DNA from 3 places in the Arthrobacter sp. zg-Y919 genome. Region 3 is predicted to be linked to each of the others. Evidence: predicted binding sites of a transcription regulator. Region 3 holds the regulator's gene; each other region holds the start of a gene.
The links. Region 3 encodes HrcA, which represses chaperone genes, less so after heat shock. Its sites were predicted from a motif close to TTNGCACTCGNNNNNNNCGAGTGCNAA; they were not measured.
Positions count from the first base shown of each region.

Region 1: a site for HrcA is predicted at 3,761-3,787, ahead of groES (co-chaperone GroES). Genes of this name have one in related genera too.
Region 2: a site for HrcA is predicted at 1,893-1,919, ahead of groL (chaperonin GroEL). Genes of this name have one in related genera too.

Region 1 covers NZ_CP126242.1:2,355,474-2,360,630, forward strand. Annotated here, with positions in the region: gene guaB (IMP dehydrogenase) at 1-1,422, opposite strand, end outside; gene groL (chaperonin GroEL) at 1,637-3,247, opposite strand; gene groES (co-chaperone GroES) at 3,324-3,620, opposite strand; gene QNO10_RS11025 (siderophore ABC transporter substrate-binding protein) at 3,956-4,903, shown strand; gene QNO10_RS11030 (ABC transporter permease) at 4,969-5,157, shown strand, end outside.
Region 2 covers NZ_CP126242.1:527,311-532,467, reverse strand. Annotated here, with positions in the region: gene groL (chaperonin GroEL) at 97-1,734, opposite strand; gene QNO10_RS02555 (cold-shock protein) at 2,143-2,346, opposite strand; gene QNO10_RS02550 (LytR C-terminal domain-containing protein) at 2,544-3,170, opposite strand; gene QNO10_RS02545 (DUF3263 domain-containing protein) at 3,238-3,546, opposite strand; gene QNO10_RS02540 (uracil-DNA glycosylase) at 3,672-4,451, shown strand; gene QNO10_RS02535 (siderophore-interacting protein) at 4,480-5,157, shown strand, end outside.
Region 3 covers NZ_CP126242.1:1,413,506-1,418,662, forward strand. Annotated here, with positions in the region: gene hemW (radical SAM family heme chaperone HemW) at 1-535, shown strand, start outside; gene QNO10_RS06705 (DUF4870 domain-containing protein) at 579-1,007, opposite strand; gene QNO10_RS06710 (DUF3097 domain-containing protein) at 1,125-1,973, opposite strand; gene hrcA (heat-inducible transcriptional repressor HrcA) at 2,240-3,253, shown strand; gene dnaJ (molecular chaperone DnaJ) at 3,359-4,501, shown strand; gene QNO10_RS06725 (16S rRNA (uracil(1498)-N(3))-methyltransferase) at 4,503-5,157, shown strand, end outside.

The sequences.
Region 1 (5,157 bases), 940 kb from region 3:
CTTGGCCTTGAGCTCGGGAATAGTGCGTGCGCCTGTGTAGAACATGGTCTGGCGCAGGCCGCCCACCAGCTGGTGCGCCACGGCGGACAGCGGGCCGCGGTAGGGCACCTGGCCCTCGATGCCTTCCGGAATCAGCTTCTCGTCACTGGGGACGTCGGCCTGGAAGTAACGGTCCTTGGAGTAGGAGGTGTTCTTGCCCCGGGACTGCATGGCTCCCAGCGAGCCCATGCCGCGGTAGGACTTGAACTGCTTGCCGTTGACGAAGACCAGGTCGCCCGGGCTTTCCGCCGAACCGGCGAGCAGGCCGCCGAGCATCACGGTGTCGGCGCCGGCCACGATGGCCTTGCCGATGTCGCCCGAGTACTGCAGGCCGCCGTCGGCGATCAGCGGAACACCGGCGGGGATGGCTGCCTTGGAGGCTTCGTAGATCGCGGTGATCTGCGGAACGCCCACACCGGCAACCACGCGGGTGGTGCAGATGGAACCGGGTCCGACGCCTACCTTGATGGCGTCGGCGCCTGCGTCGATCAGTGCCTGGGCGCCCTCACGGGTGGCTGCCTGGCCGCCGATGATGTCAACGTGCGCGGCGGCGGGGTCCTTCTTGAGGCGGGCGATCATTTCCAGCACGCCGGCGCTGTGGCCGTTGGCTGTGTCGACGACGAGGATGTCGACGCCGGCTTCGACCATGGACATGGCCCGCTCGTAGCCGTCGCCGAAGAAGCCGATGGCCGCACCGACACGCAGCCGGCCCTCGTCGTCCTTGGTCGCCAGCGGGTACTGCTCGGCCTTGTCGAAGTCCTTGACGGTGATCAGGCCCTGCAGCTTGCCGGCGTCGTCCACCAACGGCAGCTTCTCGATCCGGTTCTTGCCCAGCAGCTCCATGGTCTCTTCGGCGCTGATGCCGACCCGGCCGGTGATGAGCGGCATGCGGGTCATGACCTCTTCGACCTTGCGGTTCGGGTAGTCCGAACGGGGAATGAAGCGGGTGTCGCGGTTGGTAACAATGCCCAGCAGCGTGTTGTCCGCGTCAACCACCGGCAGCCCGGAGACCCGGAAATGCGCGCAGAGGTCGTCGAGTTCCAACAACGTGGCGTCGGGGGAAATCGTCACCGGGTTGGTGATCATGCCGGATTCACTGCGCTTGACCCGGTCAACGTGTTCGGCCTGGTCGGCGATCGAAAGGTTGCGGTGGATGACGCCGAGGCCGCCCTGGCGGGCCATGGCGATCGCCATCCGGGATTCGGTCACGGTGTCCATCGCGGCGGAGAGCAGCGGGGTCTGAACCGTGATGCGTTTGGACAGCCGTGAGCTGGTGTCGGCTTCGGAAGGGATAACATCCGTGGGGCCGGGCAGCAGGAGGACGTCGTCGTAGGTCAGGCCGACGAAGCCGAACGGATCATGTTCTGGGTACTGCTGGCTCAAAGCTGCGCCTCTTTCGGGGGGACGAGAGGAAGGAGAAGGCCCGTTTTAGCCTGCACCTATCGTAAAACGAAAGGGCGCCTACCCCTATTCCATCCCGAAGGTATTCACCGCCTGTGAGAGACGCCACGGGAAATGCACAAGGCCCCGCCTCCGGAAGCAGTTTCCGGAAGACGGGGCCCAGGATGCGTTCCGCACTGATATGTGCGGTCAGCGGTTAGTGCTGGTGGCCGGAGCCTTCATCCTCTTCGGCGGGCTTCTCCACCACGAGGGCTTCGGTGGTGAGCACCAGCGAAGCGATCGAGGCGGCGTTGCGCAGTGCCGAACGGGTGACCTTGACCGGGTCGATGATGCCGGCGGCAATCAGGTCTTCGTACTCGCCGGTGGCGGCGTTGAAGCCGTTGTTGACTTCCAGCTCGCCGACCTTGGCAACGACGACCATGCCTTCGGAACCTGCGTTCTCGGCGATCCAGCGCAGCGGCTGGGCCAGTGCACGGCGGACCAGGCCGACGGCGGTGGCGGCGTCGCCTTCCAGCTTCGTCACCTCCGGATCGGTGTCCAGTGCGCGGGCAGCGTGGACCAGTGCGGAACCGCCGCCGGCCACGATGCCTTCTTCGAGTGCGGCACGGGTGGAGGAAACAGCATCTTCGATGCGGTGCTTCTTTTCCTTCAGTTCCACCTCGGTTGCCGCACCGACGCGGATGACGCCGATGCCGCCGGACAGCTTGGCCAGGCGCTCCTGCAGCTTCTCGCGGTCCCAGTCCGAATCGGTGCGCTCGATCTCGGCGCGGATCTGTGCCACGCGGTCGGCGACGTCGGCTTCGGAGCCGGTGCCGTCAACGATGGTGGTGTTGTCCTTGGTGACCGTGATGCGGCGGGCGGAGCCCAGCACCTCAAGGCCAACCTGGTCCAGCTTCAGGCCGAGGTCGGGGCTGACCACCTGTGCGCCGGTGAGGGTCGCGATGTCCTGCATCATGGCCTTGCGGCGGTCACCGAAGCCCGGCGCCTTCACAGCGACAACGTTCAGGGTGCCGCGGATCTTGTTGACCACCAGGGTGGACAGGGCTTCCCCGTCGACGTCTTCGGCAATGATGAACAGCGGCTTCGAGGTCTGCAGCGCCTTTTCCAGCAGCGGCAGGAACTCGGCAACGGAGGAAATCTTGCCGGAGTTGATCAGGATCAGTGCGTCTTCGAGGACGGCTTCCTGGCGCTCCGGATCGGTGACGAAGTACGGCGAGAGGTAACCCTTGTCGAACTGCATGCCTTCGGTGATGGCCAGCTCGGTCTGCGTCGAGGAAGACTCCTCGATCGTGATCACGCCGTCCTTGCCGACCGTGTCGAACGCCTGGGCCAGCAGTTCGCCGATCTCGGTGCTCTGTGCGGAGATTGCGGCAACGTGGGCAACCTGGTTGCCTTCAACTTCCTTCGCATTCTCCAGCAGGCGCTTGGCAACGGCGTCCACGGACACCTCGATGCCGCGCTTGAGCTGCCCGGGGGCAGCACCGGCTGCTACGTTGCGCAGGCCTTCCTTGACCAGCGCCTGGGCCAGCACGGTGGCCGTGGTGGTGCCGTCGCCGGCAACGTCGTTGGTCTTGGTGGCTACTTCCTTGGCCAGCTGTGCGCCGAGGTTCTCGTAGGGATCCTCCAGCTCAACTTCGCGGGCGATCGTGACGCCGTCGTTGGTGATGGTGGGAGCGCCCCAGGTCTTGGCCAGGACGACGTTGCGGCCGCGCGGGCCGAGGGTCACCTTGACGGTGTTGGCGAGCTTATCGACGCCGGCTTCGAGCGAGCGGCGGGCGGAGTCATTGAACTCCAACTGCTTTGCCATGTGTGTGTCCTTTCCGACAACTACATCTGCATCAGAAAACCCCGGCCAGAATCTTGGCCGGGGTTTTCCAGGGGAACTACTTTACGACGACGGCCAGCACGTCGCGGGCGGAGAGAACCAGGTATTCCTGGCCGCTGTGCTTGACTTCGGTTCCGCCGTACTTGGAGTAAATGACTACGTCGCCTTCGGCAACGTCAACCGGGATGCGGTTGCCGTTGTCGTCAACGCGGCCGGGTCCAACTGCAACTACTTCACCCTCCTGGGGCTTTTCCTTTGCAGTGTCCGGGATAACGAGGCCGGAAGCAGTGGTCTGCTCGGCTTCCAGCGGGCGGACAACAATACGATCCTCAAGGGGCTTAATAGAGACCGACACTCGGGCTCTCCTTTGCGTAGTTTCTAACGGAATGGGGCCGTTGGTCTGGCGCTGGCCGTCGTCGCGGTGCCGGTTCGCGCTTTCCCTTCGGGAGTTAGCACCCTCACGTGCGGAGTGCTAACTCAGACTTTATGCAACGGTTAGCACTCGGTCAAGGCGAGTGCCAGCGAGTAGCGCAAACAGCGGGGCCCTCCCCTGCCTGCCGGGGCGCCCCCGCCGAAGGGGGATTTGCTTAGGTTTACCTCACCGGGATAGTTTTCATCTGCGCGCACCATTAGAAAACATTTCTGTGACCTAATCCCCGGATAGGCACATCGACTCTCACCGGAGCCCCCATGATCATCAAGTCCCGCCTGCTGGCCGGAACCGCCCTTGTGTCCCTCCTCGCGCTCAGCGCCTGCTCCACCGAAGCAGCAGACGCCAATGCCGACGCCGAGTCGACCCAGGCCTCGACGGTGACGGTCGAGCACGCACAGGGAAGCACCGACGTACCGGTGAACCCGGAGACCGTCTACACGTTCGACCTCGGTGCCCTCGACACGATGGATGCCCTCGACATTGACGTCGACGGCGTGCCCGCCGCCAATTTCCCCGAGAGCCTGTCCCAGTACGGTGCCGAGGAGATCACGAAGATCGGCAGCATGAAGGAGCCGGACTTCGAGGCGATCAACGCCGGCGCCCCCGACCTGATCATCATTTCCGGCCGGGTTGCCGACTCCTATGAGGAACTGAGCAAGATTGCTCCCACCATTGACCTGAGCGTCGACAACGCCGATGCCTGGAACTCCTTCAAGAAGAACACCCAGACCCTGGGCAGCATCTTCGATAAGGAAGATCTGGTCGAAGAAAAGCTGGATGCCCTCGAGGGCAAGGTCGAGGACACCAAGGAACTGGCGGCCGACGCCGGCAACGGCCTGATCGTGATGACCAGCGGCGGGGAAATGACTGCCTACGGCGCCGGTTCGCGCTTCGGCATCATCCACGACGTCCTCGGCGTGACACCCGCAGCCGAGGTCAAGTCCGAAGGAACCCACGGCGAGTCGGTTTCCTTCAACTACATTGCAGACACCAATCCGGACCACCTGTTCGTGATCGACCGCGACGTTGCCGTCGGCACCTCCGGTGAAGCCGCCTCCGCAGTGCTGGACAACGGGCTGGTCAAGAGCACCAACGCTTCCCGGAACGGCAAGATCGTTCCGCTGGATTCCGCCAGCTGGTACCTGGTCGGATACGGCCTGAACAACGTGGACACCATGGTTAACACCGTCCACGACGCTCTCTAACCGCACCTCTGCGCTCCGCTGCCCGGAACCTGCTGTTCCGGGCAGCGGAGGAACTGGATATCCCCATGACGGTCCCCTCCACGCCGGTGCCTGCACCGGCTCCTGCCTCCGCCGCCGCTCCCCCGGAACGGCGGCGCCTTGTGCGTTCAACCGCCGCGCTGGTACTGGGGGTCTGCGCCGTCGTCGTGCTGGCCGCCGTCAGCCTTTTCGTAGGGGTTGGGGACCTTTCCCTGGCCTCGCTGCTGGCCGGGGAT
Region 2 (5,157 bases), 890 kb from region 3:
TTTTACCCGGGTTTATCCCCGGGTTTAAACGAAGCAGACGCGGCACCCGGACCGGGTGCCGCGTCTGCTTACGCGTCAGGCTTGAACTGCGGGGGCTTAGAAACCGCCCATGCCGCCCATGCCGGCCATCTCGTCAGCGCCGCCCATAGCGGGGGCCGACTTCTCCGGCTTGTCCGCAACCACTGCTTCGGTGGTCAGGAACAGGCCGGCGATGGATGCAGCGTTCTGCAGGGCAGAACGGGTGACCTTTACCGGGTCGTTGATGCCGGCAGCCAGCAGGTCTTCGTACTCGCCGGTTGCTGCGTTCAGGCCGAAGCCCTCCGGCAGGCCGCGGACCTTGTCCACAACTACGCCCGGCTCCATGCCGGCGTTGAAGGCAATCTGCTTCAGCGGAGCGTCGATGGCAACGCGGACGATGTTCGCGCCCGTTGCTTCGTCGCCCTCGAGGGACAGGTTGGCGAAGGCCTTGAGGCCGGCCTGGATGAGGGCCACGCCGCCGCCGGCGACGATGCCTTCTTCCACTGCAGCCTTTGCGTTGCGGACAGCGTCCTCAATGCGGTGCTTGCGTTCCTTCAGCTCAACTTCGGTTGCCGCACCGGCCTTGATGACTGCAACGCCGCCGGCCAGCTTGGCCAGGCGTTCCTGCAGCTTCTCGCGGTCGTAGTCGGAATCGGAGTTCTCGATCTCGGCACGGATCTGGTTGACGCGGCCGGCGATCTCTTCGGCGTCGCCTGCGCCTTCGACGATGGTGGTTTCGTCCTTGGTGACAACAACCTTGCGGGCCTTGCCCAGCAGGTCCAGCGTGGCGTTCTCGAGCTTCAGGCCAACTTCTTCAGCGATGACCTGGCCGCCGGTGAGGATGGCGATGTCGGCCAGCTGTGCCTTGCGGCGGTCGCCGAAGCCCGGTGCCTTGACGGCGACGGACTTGAAGGTGCCGCGGATCTTGTTGACGACCAGGGTTGCCAGGGCTTCGCCTTCAACGTCTTCGGCGATGATCAGCAGCGGCTTGCCGGACTGCATGACCTTCTCGAGGACGGCAACGAGATCCTTGACGTTGGAGATCTTGGAGTTGACGATCAGGATGTACGGATCCTCGAGGACCGTTTCCTGGCGCTCGGCGTCGGTGACGAAGTAACCGGAGATGTAGCCCTTGTCGAAGCGCATGCCTTCGGTGAGTTCCAGCTCCAGGCCGAAGGTGTTGGACTCCTCGACCGTGATGACGCCTTCCTTGCCGACCTTGTCCAGGGCTTCGGCGATCAGGTCGCCGATCTGCTGGTCACCGGCGGAGATGGAAGCCGTAGCGGCGATCTGCTCCTTGGTTTCGATCTCCTTGGCGGAAGCAATCAGTTCGGCGGTGACAGCGGCAACAGCCTTCTCGATGCCGCGCTTCAGGCTCAGCGGATCGGCGCCGGCGGCAACGTTGCGCAGGCCTTCCCGGACCAGGGCCTGGGCGAGAACGGTTGCGGTGGTGGTGCCGTCACCGGCAACATCGTCAGTCTTCTTCGCAACTTCCTTGACCAGCTCAGCGCCGATCTTCTCGTAGGGATCGTCCAGCTCGATCTCCTTGGCGATGGAAACACCGTCATTGGTGATCGTGGGGGCGCCCCACTTCTTTTCGAGAACAACATTGCGGCCACGCGGGCCGAGGGTCACCTTGACGGCGTCGGCGAGGATGTTCAACCCGCGCTCGAGGCCGCGGCGTGCCTCTTCTTCAAATGCAATGATCTTGGCCATAACGGCTATCGTCCTTCCGGAACAGTCATGCTTGGAGCAAAATTTTGCATTGCCTGCCGGGGTGCCCGCGACGGACGGGCCGGCTCGCGCGATCTCTTTACGCGGTCCCCGTACCCTCACCCCAGTGGGTTGCTTGTTCACTCAACGCCGTCGGACATTTAGCAGTCATCCGGCAAGAGTGCTAAGTCAATAATTAGCACTCCCACACACTGAGTGCAAGCGATCACGCCGACATGCAGCCCGGTTCACAGCGATCCCGGCACCACTGGCGGGACAGCTCGGGATCCGGCCGGCTCCGCGCCGGAGACCACTGCGAAAAGCGGGCCACCACGGCAAAAAGCAGCGGCGGAGCCGAGGCTCCGCCGCTGCCGGTTCCGCCCGAAGCCGGGAGGAGGTGCCTGAAGGGGTCTATACCGCGCGGACTTCCTCGGCCTGCGGCCCCTTCTCGCCCTGGCCGATCTGGAATTCAACCCGCTGGCCTTCTTCCAGTGTCCGGTACCCGGAGGCCTGAATGGCCGACCAGTGAACGAACACGTCCGTTGCTGCTTCGTCGAGGGTAATGAAGCCATACCCCTTCTCACCGTTAAACCACTTGACGATCCCCTGCGCCATGATCTTTCTCCAACCTTGATTCCGATGCCTCCGGCGGCATGCTTGGACACCGGAGGTGCCTGGCCCGGCGCGGACGGCCGGCTCCAGAGGAGACCTAGGTCAGCGGCGCAAACCGGCTGGCATCACTCTAACCATGGTGATAGCGATCACATACGGGCTGTTGATATCGTTATGGTCTTTTTACCCCGGGCCGCCGGCTACCGGAATCCGGGGCCAAGGACAACAGTGACGCCCGTGAAGCCGGGGACTTCGGCGACCGTGGGAATGCCCAGCTGGGCGCCGACCTCCTGCGCATTGGCTGCCTGGTCCGGAGAACTGTAGTAGACCCCGGAGGCCTGCTGGGGGGCGCCGGCCCAGTTGCCGACCGTTCCCACCGCCCAGCCTGCACTGGAGATCCGTCCGGAAACGCCGGCACCGAGTCCCGTAACGCCGCTGGCGTTGAACACGGAGACAGGCTGCGTGCGGTCAACCGGCGGCGTCGACGGCGTCGGTTCCGGAGTCGGCGTAGGGGTGGATGCAGCGCTCGGGCTGGGGGATGCCGTGCGGGTGTCCGCGTCAGGGGACGGTGTCTGCGTGGCGGTAGGTGAAGCGGATGCCGGCACGGTGGCCTGCGCCGCCGGGGACGGGGCGGAAGAGCCTGAACCGATACCCAGCCGCGGCAGGACAAAGTAGGCTGCCAGGCCGATCAGCAGCGCCAGAACACCCACGGTGATCAGCAGGCCCAGTCCGCTCGAACGCGGGGGAATGAGGCGTTCGCGGTGCACGCCCTGCCGCGCCGAGGTTTCGGGGACCTTGTCGAACTCGTCCCGAGGGTATTGGCTCATAGTGGAGTTTCAATCCTTGTTCTGGTGGCGCCGCGTCCTGGCCCGCCAACGCTGATGGGAACCGGCCTTAGATGCCGGTGCCCTGGCGGCGGGCTGTACGGGCACGCTGGCGGGTCGTTCGTAGTCTACGCAATCGTTTGACCAGCATCGGATCATGCGCCAGCGCTTCTTCCGTGTCGATCAGGGCGTTCAGGACCTGGTAGTACCTCGTGGCCGACATTCCGAACAGGTCCTTGATGGCCTGTTCCTTGGCACCGGCGTACTTCCACCAGGCCCGCTCCAATGCGAGCATCTGTTGTTCCTGGGCACCCAACGGGCTTTCCGGATCCACTGCGTCGTCGAGTGAAAACCGCTCGGCTTCTGTCGGTTCAGCCACACACGCTCCCAAAAAAGATCCCTGTCATACCTACCCGCCCATGCTAATTGGGAATAACAGGGTTGTCATTTAGGGGAGGAGGGGTGCGCGCCCCGGCAAAAACGGTCCGGTGGCAAAATGGACCGGTGACCACTGACGAACCCCGGCTCTTTGACTGCCCCCGCCCCGACGCACCGATAGCGGATGCGCCCTTTCCCTTCGCCGCCCCCGCACGGCTTGAAGACCTGATGGCGCCTGACTGGGCCGAAGCACTTGCACCCGCGAAGGGACGCCTTGCGGAACTTGCGGCCGGGCTGGAGGCGGAACGCCGTGCCGGGCAGCACATCCTACCGGCGCCCGGCAGTATCCTGCGCGCTTTCCAGCGTCCGCTGGCCGATGCGCGTGTGCTGATCGTGGGCCAGGATCCCTACCCCACTCCCGGCCATGCCGTCGGGTTGTCTTTTTCCGTGGGCGCGGATGTGCGTCCACTCCCCCGCAGCCTGAACAACATCTTTGCCGAGCTCAAAGCCGATCTGGGGATTGATCCCCCGGCCTCCGGGGACCTTAGCGGCTGGGCGGACCAGGGTGTGGTCCTCCTGAACCGGGTGCTCACCGTCCGTGCGGGAGAGGCGGGGTCGCACCGCCGGCGGGGATGGGAGGACATCACCGAGCTCGCCGTCCGCTCCTTGGCCGGCCGCCGCCGCGCGGATGGCACCCATATTCCCCTGGTCGCGGTCCTGTGGGGCCGCGATGCCCAGGGCATCGTTCCGTTCCTGAACGGTGTGCCAACGGTCGAATCGGCGCATCCAAGTCCGTTGTCGGCCTCGCGCGGTTTCTTCGGCTCCCGCCCGTTCAGCCGCGTCAATGAGCTGTTGGTCCAGCAGGGTTCCGGGCCCGTGGACTGGCGCCTGGGCACGGTACGGTAGTTTGAGGCCCTTTCCTAGGAGACACCCCATGCCCGAATCACCAACTCCCCCGCGCCCGGCCGGGCCTACCCAGGACATTCCGCGGCGGCAGCGCCCGCTCGTGACCCTTGAGGTTCTCCGGCGCGAGCAGATCAGCGGGCACATGGTCCGGGTGGTGGCCGGCGGCCCCGGCTTTGACCGGTTCCAGCCGAATTCCTGCGCCGATGCCTACTGCAAAATCTGGTTCGGGCCACAGGGCCGCCCCATCGACGGTTCGGAGGACCTGGAAACCCTCCGGTCCCGGAGCGAACGTGAGCACTGGCCGGTGTCCCGTACCTACACCATCCGGAATGTGGACCACCAGGCACGGGAAGTCAGTATCGATTTCGTAGTGCACGGCGATGAAGGCCTGGCCGGGCCGTGGGCAGCCTCGGCGCAGGCAGGCGAACCGCTGACCTTCTCCGGGCCCGGTGGAGCTTTCAACCCGGACCCCGACGCCGACTGGTACCTCCTGGCTGCCGACGAATCGGCTCTCCCCGCTGTGGCCACCGTGCTCCGCGCCCTGCCGCAGGACGCCGTCGGGCACGCCTTCGTCGAGGTCGCCGGACCGCAGGACCAGCAGCCGGTGGAGAAACCTGCCGGCGTTGAGCTGACCTGGCTGCACCGCGGTGACACTCCGGCCGGCCGGAGCCGGCTGCTGACCGATGCCGTGTCCACCGTGCGCTGG
Region 3 (5,157 bases):
GAAGCTGGCTGCCCGGATGCGGCGCGGGGAAGTTCCACCGATCGACGACGACGACCACGCCGACAAGTACCTGCTCGCCGACGAACTGATGTCTGCCGCGGGACTGTCGTGGTACGAGGTCAGCAACTGGGCACGCACGCCCGCGGACCAGTGCCTGCACAACCTGGCCTACTGGCGCAGTGACGACTGGTGGGGCATTGGTCCCGGAGCCCATTCCCATGCGGGCGGGGTGCGCTGGTGGAACGCCAAGCATCCGACGGCCTATGCCCAGCGGATCGGGGCGGGGGAGTCACCCGCCGTCGGGCGCGAAACCCTCGACGCGGATACCCGGTACGTGGAGGATGTGATGCTGCGCGTCCGGCTGGCCGAGGGCCTGGAGCTGTCGCGCCTGAAGGACTCCGGGCGGCTCGCCGTCGCGGGTCTGATTGCTGACGGACTGGTGGACCCTCAGGCTGCCTTCACGGGGCGGGTCCTGCTGACCACAAAGGGCCGGCTGCTGGCCGACGCCGTGGTCCGGCGCCTGCTGCCGGACTAAGCTGCCCAACTGGGCTGCCCGGAGGGGCGCCCGGCTGCTTGGCCTACTTGATCCGGCGCAGGTTGAACGGGTAGCGGTAGGGCCGGCCGCGGTTGCACTCGATGCCCGCGATGACGGAGGACACGGCAACGTAGACCCAGATCAGGGCGTTGAGGACGGCGAAGAATCCACCGACAACGGGGATGAAAGACAGTGCCCAAACCGTCAGGGCAGCAATGCTGGGAGGAAGCGTGAAGTTCAGCGCCTCCTTGGATTCCTGGGCGGTGAACGGGCCGCGGTCCCGGAACACCAGGTAAATGATCAGGGACGGAACAAAAGCGAGGATGCCGCCGAAGTGCGCCATGGTCGCCCACTGCCGGTCCTCGGACGCGGTCAGCGGCAGGGCATTTGCCGGAGCCCCCTGGTACACGGGACGGGGAACCCCGCTCCGTTCTTCCGGCCGGGGCTGGTGATTCTGGCGTGTGTTGGACACGGCGTATATTCCTTTTGGCTCATGGTGACACAGGGTCGGTCCGCTACTACGTATCCCTCAAGGGTACTGGCTTGGCCGCTTTGTCACGGAACGGCGGCACGCGGAGAGGCGGAGATCTCAGGCGGGAACGGTCAGGAAGTCGATGACTTCCTCCACCCGTCCCAGCAGCGACGGTTCCAGATCCGCATAGCTGTTCACCTGGCCCAGCAGTTTCTTCCAGCCCAGCGCGACGTCGGTATGGTCCCGGTGCGGCCACCCGAGTCCCTGCAGGATGCCGGTCTTCCAATCCAGGTGCCGGGGGACTACGGGCCAGGCGCTGCGGCCGATCACGGACGGCTTGATGGCCTGCCAGACATCCACGTACGGGTGGCCGACAATAAGCACGTTGCCGCGCGCGCCGGGGGAGGTCATAGCCTCGGCGGCAATGCGGGATTCCTTGGATCCCGGCACCAGGTGGTCCACCAGAATTCCCAGCCGGCGGCCCGGCCCCGGGGCGAACTCGCGGACAGCGGAGTAGAGGTCATCCACGCCGTGGAGGGGCTCGACGACGATTCCCTCGACCCGCAGGTCATCGCCCCAGACCTTTTCCACCAGCTCGGCGTCGTGCTTGCCCTCCACCCAGATGCGGCTCGCCCGGGCAGTGCGGGCGCGCTGGTTGGCAACGCGTACCGAGCCCGACGCCGTGCGCGCCGAACCGGTCTTCGCGGCTGCCGGGGCGGCGGCCACCACTTCGACCGGCTCTCCCTCGAGCAGGAAACCAAAGCCGAGCTCGAAGGATTTTGTTTTGCCGCGCCGGTCTTCGAGCACCATCAGGTGCAGCCCGCCGGATTTCTCGACGCGCACCACTGCACCTACCCAGCCGGTGGCAACATCCTCCACCACGAGGCCGGGTTCGGCGCCGACTTTACGCAGGGAGGTCCGGGCCGGTGCAGTGATGTCCTGCGGACCCCAGGAAAAGCTGGACACGGAAGTTGCCTCGCTTACGGAACTGGATCGGATGGATAACCGCAGCAGGCCACGGGTTCTCCAATGCTAGCAACGGTGGTGATCCGTATTAGACTTAGCACTTGGACAGTGCGAGTGCTAAGCCGGGTTCCAAGTCGATTGCCGAATCGATTGCCGAGTCGATTTGCCAAGCCGATTGCCAAGCACCGTCTCCACCGTTTTAGGAGCCTGCCCAGCAGGCCGGTCAGCACCACGATCAATCCGCCGATCAACAGGGAGGGAAAACCATGAGTGAGCCACGCAGACTCGAGGTCCTCCGCGCCATTGTTGAGGACTACGTCCATTCGCGTGAGCCCGTGGGCTCCAAGGCACTGGTGGAACGCCACCATTTGGGGGTTTCCTCCGCGACGATCCGCAATGACATGGCCGCCCTGGAGGAAGAGGGGCTCATTACCGCTCCGCATACTTCCGCCGGCCGGATCCCCACCGACAAGGGCTACCGCCTTTTCGTTGACCGCATCTCCGACGTCAAGCCCCTCTCTGCCCCCGAGCGCCGGGCCATCCAGTCCCTGCTGGAAGAGGCGGACGACCTCGATGACGTGATGGACCGCACGGTCCGCCTGCTGTCCCAGCTGACCAACCAGGTGGCCGTGGTGCAGTATCCGCACCTGGGCAATGCCAAGGTGCGCCACATTGAATTTGTCCTGCTGGCACCGGCGCAGGTGCTGGTTGTCCTGATCTCGACCACAGGGCGGGTGGAACAGCGGGTGATGACGGTTCCCCAGCCGGTGACCGAACCGGACCTGATGGACCTGCGCCACCATTTCCTTTCCGCGCTGGCAGGCAAACCCCTGAGCAGCATCACCAGCCAGCTGGCCAACGCCCTGGCCACCGTGCCGGCCGACCGCAGGCGCGTGGGAAACTCCCTGGGGCACTGCCTGGAGCAGCTTGCGGGCATCAACCGCGAGGACCGCATGGTGATGGCAGGGACCGCCAACCTGGCCCGCTCCACTGTAGACTTCCCGCTGACGATCGGTCCGGTGCTGGAAGCGCTCGAGGAACAAGTGGTGATGCTGCGGCTGCTGTCCGAGATGGAGCAGGATGCCCGCGGTGTCGCCGTTCGGATCGGACGGGAGAATCCGCACGGCGGGCTGTCGGAAGCCTCGGTGGTGGCAACCGGCTACGGTCCGGATGCCACGGCGAAGGTCGGCATCCTCGGCCCCACCCGCATGGACTATCCCACCACCATGGCCGCAGTGCGTGCCGTGGCGCGGTACCTGTCCCGGATACTGAACAACTAGCCCGGTCCCCAGCAGTTACGGACCTCCCCGCCGGGCAACCTGCGGGATTCCCAACTCCGCCTTCAAACGCTGAAGGTACGCAATACAGGAAAGCGATGTGCACGAGTGAGCGATCACTACCAGGTTCTGGGTGTCGGACGAGACGCCACCGGTGAAGAAATCAAGAAGGCGTACCGGAAGCTTGCCCGCAAGCTGCACCCCGACGTCAACAACGCCCCGGGCGCCTCGGATGAGTTCAAAGCCGTAACGCACGCCTACGAGGTTCTCTCCGATCCGGAAAAGCGGCGGATCTACGACACCACCGGTAACGAGAACGGCAACGACAACGGCTTTGGCGGCGGCGGGGGCTTCGGTGCCCAGGGCTTCGGCTTCCAGGACATCTTCGATACGTTCTTCGGCGGCGCCGCTCCGGGCGGCGGGCGTGGACCGGCATCGCGCAGCCGCCGTGGCCAGGATGCGCTCATCAATGTCCGCATCGACCTCAAGGACGCCGTCTTCGGCGTCAACAAGAAGATCGACGTCGACACCGCAGTGGTGTGCCCCACCTGCGACGGTTCCTGCTGCCAGCCCGGCACCTCGCCGCGCACCTGCGACATCTGCCACGGCACCGGCCAGGTCCAGCGGGCCGTGCGCTCCATCCTGGGCCAGGTCATGACCTCCGCACCCTGCGGAACCTGCAACGGTTTCGGCACCGTCATCCCCGATCCCTGCCACGAATGTTCCGGTGAAGGCCGCGTCCGCAACCGCCGCACCCTCACCATCAAGGTTCCCGCGGGCGTCGCCACCGGGACCCGGATCCAGCTCGGGGGACAGGGTGAAGCCGGCCTCGCCGGCGGTCCCGCCGGTGACCTTTACGTGGAGATCAGGGTCAATAACGACCCGACGTTCCTGCGCGAAGGCGATGACCTGCACGCCACGCTGACCGTGCCCATGACCGCGGCGGCCCTTGGCACCACCGTGACCCTGGAAACGTTCGACGGCGAACGAGACATCACGGTCAAGCCCGGCACCCAGTCCGGCGAGGTATCCGTGCTCAACGACCTGGGCGTCACGCACCTGCGCGGCCACGGCCGTGGAGACCTGCGCGTCCACCTGCACGTGGAGACCCCGCAGAAGCTGGACGCCGAACAGGAGGAGCTGCTGCGCAAGCTGGCCAAGCTGCGGGGCGAGGAGTACAGCGAGGGGCGGCTCAACAGCTCCGGTACCGGCGTCTTCGCGAAGCTGCGGGACCGGCTGGGCAACCTCTGAGATGACCAACCCCATCTTCTTCGGTGACCCGGTTCAGGTGGCTGCCGCCGGGCCCGGAGATGTTTTCCGACTGGAAGGTCCGGAAGCCCGGCACGCTGTGTCGGTCAAACGGCTCGGCATCGGTGAGGACGTGGACGTGGTTGACGGTGCCGGCCGCCGGCTGACCGGCACCGTGACGGATACCGGTGCCTCCGTGCTGGAACTGCGGGTGGCGGCGGTCCTCGAGGAACCGGCGCCGTCCGAACGGTTTCTCCTGGTTCAGGCCCTGGCCAAGGGGGACCGCGACGAGCAGGCAGTGGAAGCGGCCACCGAGCTGGGCGTGGATACGGTGATCCCGTGGCAGTCGGACCGCAGCATCGTCCGCTGGCGCGCCGAGAAGGCGGCAAAGGGGCAGGCGAAGTGGCAGGCGCTGACCACTGCCGCCGCCAAGCAGTCGCGGCGTTCCCGTATCCCCGGGGTCGAGCCGGTGCTGGACAGCAGGCAACTGGTGGACCGCCTCCAGGGCATCGACCTGGTCCTCGTCCTGCATGAGGAAGCCGACGCACCCCTGGCCGGGGCGCTAAGCGAAATGACCGGCCGCCGTGCCGACCCCGCAGCCGATCCCGCAGACGGGACTGCGCCGGTGTCGATTGCCGTTGTGGTGGGTCCCGAAGGCG